Linked DNA regions of Azotobacter salinestris. The protein of the gene in region 2 binds, or shares a complex with, the protein of the main gene of each other region. Links are inferred from orthologs where the notes say so. Each region holds a gene or a part of one and is shown on either strand. Other genes may lie near its edges.

Region 1 (3,106 bases), 350 kb from region 2 along the record:
AAGGCCATCCCGGCGGTCAGCGCGCCGTCGCCGATCACGGCGATGCACTTGCGCTGCTCGCCCTTCATCCGCGCCGCGATGGCCATGCCCAGCGCGGCGCCGATGGAGGTGCTGGAGTGGCCGACGCCGAAGGTGTCGTAGGGGCTTTCCGAGCGGCGCGGGAAGGCGGCGATGCCGTCCTTCTGGCGCAGCGTGAGCATGCGTTCGCGGCGTCCGGTGAGGATCTTGTGCGGATAGGCCTGGTGGCCGACATCCCACACCAGACGGTCTTCGGGGGTGTTGAAGACGTAGTGCAGGGCGATGGTCAGCTCGATCACGCCGAGCCCGGCACCGAAGTGCCCGCCGGTCTGCCCGACGGTGTAGAGCAGCTCCTGGCGCAGTTCGTTGGCCAGCACTTCGAGCTCCGCCTCGCCGAGCTGGCGCAGCCGGTCCGGCGTCGCGGCGCGGTCCAGCAGGGGGGTGGCGGGGCGCTCGCGGGGAATCTCGTGGAACGTCTTGGGCATCGGGGGATCGTTACTGGAGATAAAAAGAGGCGGTATTTTACCCGATCGTGACGGCGTCTAGAAATTCGTCGGCGCGGCCCGGGCTGCGCCGATGGTCGCAGGCCACGGCGCCGCTCAGTGGCGCCGCTCGACGATGTAGCGGGCGAGCGCGCGCAAGGGATCGGCCCCGGCATCGAAGCCTTCGAGAGCGGCCTGGGCCTGGTCGCGCAGGGCCAGGGCATAGGCCTTGGCGGCGTCGAGGCCGAGCAGCGCGGGGTAGGTGGGCTTGTCGTTGGCCTGGTCCTTGCCTTGGGTCTTGCCGAGGGTAACGGTGTCGCTTTCCACGTCGAGGATGTCGTCCTGGACCTGGAAGGCCAGGCCGATGGCCCGGGCGTAGTCGGCGAGCGCGGCCAGGCTGGCTGCGTCGGCCCGGCCGCTGGCCAGGGCGCCGAGGCGCACGCTGGCCTCGATCAGCGCGCCGGTCTTGTGCCGGTGCATGGTTTCCAAGGCGTTCCGGTCGAGCGCCCGGCCGACCGCCTCGAGGTCGATGGCCTGGCCGCCGACCATGCCGGCCGGGCCGGCGGCCCAGGCCAGGGTGCGCGACATTTCCAGGCGCAGTGCGGCGTCCTGGGGATTGCGCCGGGCATCGGCGAGCACCTCGAAGGCCAGCGCCTGCAGGCCGTCGCCGGCGAGGATGGCGCAGGCTTCGTCGAAGGCCCTGTGGGTGGTCGGCTGGCCGCGGCGCAGGTCGTCGTCGTCCATCGCCGGCAGGTCGTCGTGGACCAGCGAATAGGCATGGATCAGCTCCACCGCGCAGGCGGCGCCCTCGGCCCGCTCCGGCGTGCCGCCGAGGGACTCGCAGGCGGCGTAGACGAGGAGCGGGCGGACCCGCTTGCCGCCGTTGACGACGCTGTAGCGCATCGCCCGGTAGAGCCGCTGCAGTTCGGCGCGCGGTGGCTGCAGGAGGGTTTCCAGGGCGGCGTCGACGCGAGCCTGGCACTGCTTCTGGTAGGTCGCGATCATGCTTGGCTGTCCGCGTCGAAGGGGACCTGTTCGAGGGTATCGCCGCGCTCCAGGAGGATCTGCACCTTCTGCTCGGCCTGGCTCAGCGCCGCCTGGCAGTCGCGGGTCAGACGGACGCCCTGCTCGAAGCAGGCCAGGGAGTCCTCCAGCGACAGTTCGCCGCCCTCCAGGCGCTCGACCAGTTGCTGCAGTTCGGCGAGGGATTTTTCGAAATCGACGGCGGCTTTCTTGCGGGCCATGGACGGGAACCTGTGTCGGCGGCACTTCTGAAAATCGCCGCGACACTAGCAGAGCCGGGGCAGGGCGGCAAACGCTAAAGCCGGTGCCCGGGCGAATGCTCTGCCGGTTCAGTGGCCCTGGGGCTGCAGGCCGGACGGCGACTCCTGGCTCCAGGTGCGCTCGATGTCGGCGGCCGACTGCGGGCGGCAGTAATGGTAGCCCTGCAGGCTGGGACAGCCGTTGAAGCGCAGGAAGGCGGCCTGCCGTTCGTTGCTCACCCCTTCGGCCACCACGTGCAGGCCCAGATGCCGGGCCATGGTCAGGATGCCGCGCACCAGGGCCACCGAGTGCTCGCTATCCGGGAGGCCGGCGACGAACTGGCGGTCGATCTTGATGCCGTCGAAGGGGAACTGCTGCAGGTAGGTCAGCGAGGCATAGCCGGTGCCGAAGTCGTCCAGCAGCAGCGGCATGCCGACGGCCTTGAGGCGGGCCAGAGTCTTCTGGACCTCGTCGCCGGCATCGAGCAGGGCGCTCTCGGTGATTTCCAGTTCGAGCGATCCGGCTGGGGGCTGCTCCTCCTCGAGGATGGCCAGCAGGCTGCCGGCCAGGTCGGCCTGGCGGAAGTCCAGCGGCGACAGGTTGACCGCGATGCGCAGCGCGTGGCCCTGCTCGGCCCAGCGGCGCGCCTGGCGGCAGGCCTCGCGGAACACCCAGCGGGTGGCCTCGATGATCATGCCGCTTTCCTCCAGCACCGGAATGAATTCGCCGGGCAGCACCAGTCCACGGGTCGGCGAGTGCCAGCGCAGCAGGGCTTCCATGACCTGAGGACGGCCCTGGTCGTCGACCTGGGCCTGGTAGTGCAGGACGAACTCCTGCTGGTCCAGGGCGCGGCGCAGTTCGTGCTCCAGCTGCAGGCGGCGCTCGGCGGCCTCGCCGAGCGGGCGGCTGTAGATGGCCAGGCGGTTGCGGCCGGCATCCTTGGCGGCATAGAGGGCCAGGTCGGCCTGCTTGAGCAGGTCGGTGGCGTCGCCCTGGCCGTCGCAGCCGGCGATGCCGATGCTGGGCGTGACGAAGCATTCGTACTGGCCGACCTGCAGCGGGGCCTTGAAGCCCCGCAGCAGAGCCTCGGCCAGCTCGCGGGCCTGCTCCGCCGTGCGCTTTTCCAGCAGCAGGAGGAATTCGTCGCCACCGGAGCGGGCCACCAGGGCCTGCTCGGGAACCAGGCGAGCCAGGCGCCGGGCGATTTCCACCAGCAGGCGGTCGCCGACCTCGTGGCCGAGGGTGTCGTTGATCCGCTTGAAGTGGTCGATGTCGAGGAACAGCAGGCTCAGCGGCGTCCGGGCGGCCAGCAGCTGCTCCAGGCGCTGGACCAGGCAGTGACG
Region 2 (2,997 bases):
AAGCCGTCGGCGTGGGCGGGCAGGGCGAGAAGCAGGGCACAGCAGGCGGCGAGCAGGCGTGACATGGCGGGTTCCGGTGGTCGGGTTCAGGTGGGGCTGGCGAAGCGCTCGGCCAGTTGCTGCTGCCACAGGCCTTCCAAGGTCGGCGGTGCGGTCGGGCCGTAGAGCGCCGCCGGCTGGCCGCGATACCAGGCCCACAGCTGGTCGCCATAGTCGTAGTGCCACCACTCGCTCGGCAGGTTGCTGAAGCCGGCCGCGAGCATGGCGTTGTGCAGCAGCCTGCGGCGGTCGCGGATCGCCAGCGCAACGCTGTCGCCGGCGGCCGCGCTCTCGTAGTGGGTGCTCAACGAGCGCGGGCCGACTTCGTCGAAGCGCGAGCCCATGTCCAGCCAGCGGCCCTGGGCGTCGCAGAGGGTCACGTCCACCGCGCCGCCGGTCAGGTGCGGGCTCGGCGCCTCTGGATCGCTGCTGGGCGGCGAGACGAACTGGCGGGTCAGGCGCTGCAGGGTCGCCGCGTCGGCCTGCGGATGATGCTGCGCCATGGCCGCTTCCAGGGTGCGGTACAGGTGCTGCTGCACGGCGATCGGCCGCCAGCCGTCGAGCACCACCAGCATCAGGCCGGCGGGCAGGCATTCGGCGGCGCGCAGAAGGCGCTCGAAGACCTCCTGGCGCACCTGGCAGTCGTCGACCGCCTGGGGGATGCCGAGATGGCGGTAGGCCGGGTAGACCCGCAGTGCGGGGGCCAGGCGCAGGCTGCTCAGCGCCTCGCCGCATTCGGCCACGGGGATGCGGGCGACCTGCGCCCAGTCGGGTTCGGCGAAGGCCGGGATCGCCCGGTTCGGCTCGTTCATCGGTTCAGTCCGGCTGTGGCAGGGAGGAGGAAGCGGCCTCGACCCGCAGCTCCAGCCCGCCCTCGGCGAGACGCGCATGCAGATGCTGGCCGGGCTGGGTCTGGGCGGCGGCGCGGATCGCCCGGCCTCGGTCGTCGAGGAGGATCGCATAGCCGCGGCCGAGGGTCGCCAGCGGGCTGACCGCCTGCAGGGTCTGCGCGGCGGCTTCGAGACGCTGGCGCCGCTCGCGCAGGGTGCCCTGCATGGCGCGCGGCAGGCGCTCGCCCAGGTGCTCCAGGCGTTGGCGCAGCAGGCCGAGCAGGCGTTCGGGATGCTGGGCGGCGAGGCGGGTGTCGAGGCGTGCCAGGCGCTCGCTGCCGTCCTGCAGACGACGCTGCATGGCGCGCCTGAGGCGCAGCTCGAGGTCGTCGAGACGCTGGGCCTGCTGCTGCAGGCGCTCGCCGGGATGGCGCAGGCGCCGGCGCAGGCCGTCGAGCTGCAGGCGGCGGGCGGCGAGCAGGTGCTGCATGCGCAACTGCAGGCGGCGCTGCAGGCCGTCGAGGCGGCGTTCGAGGTCGCTGCTGTCGGGGGCCAGCAGTTCGGCGGCGGCCGAGGGCGTCGGCGCGCGCAGGTCGGCGACGAAGTCGGCGATGGTCACGTCGGTCTCGTGGCCGACGGCGCTGACCAGCGGCGTCGCGCAGGCGGCGACGGCGCGGGCCACGGCTTCCTCGTTGAAGCACCAGAGGTCCTCCAGCGAGCCGCCGCCGCGGGCCAGGATCAGCGCGTCGAAGCCTTGGCGGTCGGCCAGTTCGAGGGCGTGGACGATCTGCGCGACCGCCTCGCGGCCCTGCACCGCGGTGGGCACCAGGGTCAGCTCGACCTGCGGCGCGCGGCGGCGGAACACCGAGACGATGTCGCGGATCACCGCGCCGGTCGGCGAGCTGACGATGCCGATGCGCTGCGGATGGGCCGGCAGTGGGCGCTTGCGCCCGGCGGCGAACAGGCCTTCGGCGGCGAGCCGCTCCTTGAGCGCCTCGAAGGCCAGGCGCAGGGCGCCGTCGCCGGCCGGCTCGACCAGGTCGAGGATCAGCTGGAAGTCGCCGCGGCCCTCGTACAGCGAGACCTTGCCGCGCACCCGCACCGCCAGCCCGTCGCGCAGGATCTCGCGCACGCGCAGGGCGTTCTGCCGGAACAGCGCGCAGCGCACCTGGGCCTGGCGGTCCTTGAGGGTGAAGTAGAGGTGGCCGGAGGCCGGGCGGGCGAGGTTGGAGATCTCGCCCTCGACCCAGACCTGGGCGAACACGTCCTCCAGCAGCATGCGGGCGCGGCCGTTGAGCTGGCTGACGGTGAGGATTTCCCGGTCGAGGCCGAGGCGTTGGAAGGGATCGGTGAGCATGGCCGGCATGATAAGCCGCCACGGCGACGGCGGGAACCGCGCTGGCACCCGCGTTCCGGCCTGGATGTATCGGTGTGTTCACGGCGGAGCGGCCGTGAAGGCCGTGGCGCTCCGGGGTTGTCCGTGTCTTATGCTGAAGTACCGCTCATGAAAGCCATGCCATGAAGAACATTCTGTCGGTAATCCTGGTGGTGCTCATCTCGGGATGTTCGGCGCAACCGGCCGTGGTTCCGCCTTCCGAGGGCAGTGCGGGGAAGGGTCATAACGAAATATACATAGTGAGCCATGGGTGGCATACCGGCTTCGTTCTTCCGGCAGAAGATGTGCAAAGACGGCTTCCTGAGCTGAAGAGGCGGTTCGGAAGCACGGCCTATATCGAGTTTGGCTGGGGTGACGAGGGGTTTTATCAGGCTGAAGAAGTCACCTCGGGGCTAACGCTGAAGGCGATACTCTGGCCGAGCGAATCGGTGATGCATGCGGTTGCTGTGCCGGTTGCGGCCGATGAGTACTTTTCCGGCCATGAGATGGTGAAGTTGTGTCTCACCGGTGGCGAGCTTCGCTCATTGGTGGACTTTATCGAAGGCAGTTTTTACAAGGATGAAAGGGGAGAAATACGCCGGTTGGGAGATGGCATCTATGGGGATAGCCAGTTTTACAAGGGAGTGGGTGAGTATCATCTGATGAATACTTGCAATAAGTGGACGGCGAAGGGCTTGAGAAGCGCCGGAGTGGACATATTTCCTGCATTCAAATTGACTGCGGGCAGCATCA

The links. Proteins that work in one complex are often made in the same cells at the same time.
Region 1: the proteins of xseA (region 2) and GCU53_RS16795 are in contact, whole or in part, in a cryo-EM structure (PDB 8TXR), measured with the Escherichia coli proteins. The link is inferred for Azotobacter salinestris from one-to-one orthologs.

Annotation. Positions count from the first base shown.
Region 1 is NZ_CP045302.1:3,590,176-3,593,281, forward strand. What follows is about bases 124-3,106. They hold GCU53_RS16795 (exodeoxyribonuclease VII small subunit), read right to left. Parts: upstream 1,745-3,106; coding sequence 1,502-1,744; downstream 124-1,501. Other genes in these bases: dxs (1-deoxy-D-xylulose-5-phosphate synthase), read right to left, coding at 124-503; ispA ((2E,6E)-farnesyl diphosphate synthase), read right to left, coding at 618-1,505; GCU53_RS16800 (putative bifunctional diguanylate cyclase/phosphodiesterase), read right to left, coding at 1,853-3,106. Outside these bases: more of dxs, read right to left, coding at 1-123. UniProt on the Escherichia coli protein: Bidirectionally degrades single-stranded DNA into large acid-insoluble oligonucleotides, which are then degraded further into small acid-soluble oligonucleotides.
Region 2 is NZ_CP045302.1:3,939,933-3,942,929, forward strand. Bases 42-2,915 are described here. They hold xseA (exodeoxyribonuclease VII large subunit), read right to left. Parts: upstream 2,227-2,915; coding sequence 856-2,226; downstream 42-855. Other genes in these bases: GCU53_RS18465 (peptidoglycan DD-metalloendopeptidase family protein), read right to left, coding at 42-65; GCU53_RS18470 (M15 family metallopeptidase), read right to left, coding at 87-851; GCU53_RS18480 (TIGR02117 family protein), read left to right, coding at 2,388-2,915. In the rest of the region: more of GCU53_RS18465, read right to left, coding at 1-41; more of GCU53_RS18480, read left to right, coding at 2,916-2,997. UniProt on the Escherichia coli protein: Bidirectionally degrades single-stranded DNA into large acid-insoluble oligonucleotides, which are then degraded further into small acid-soluble oligonucleotides.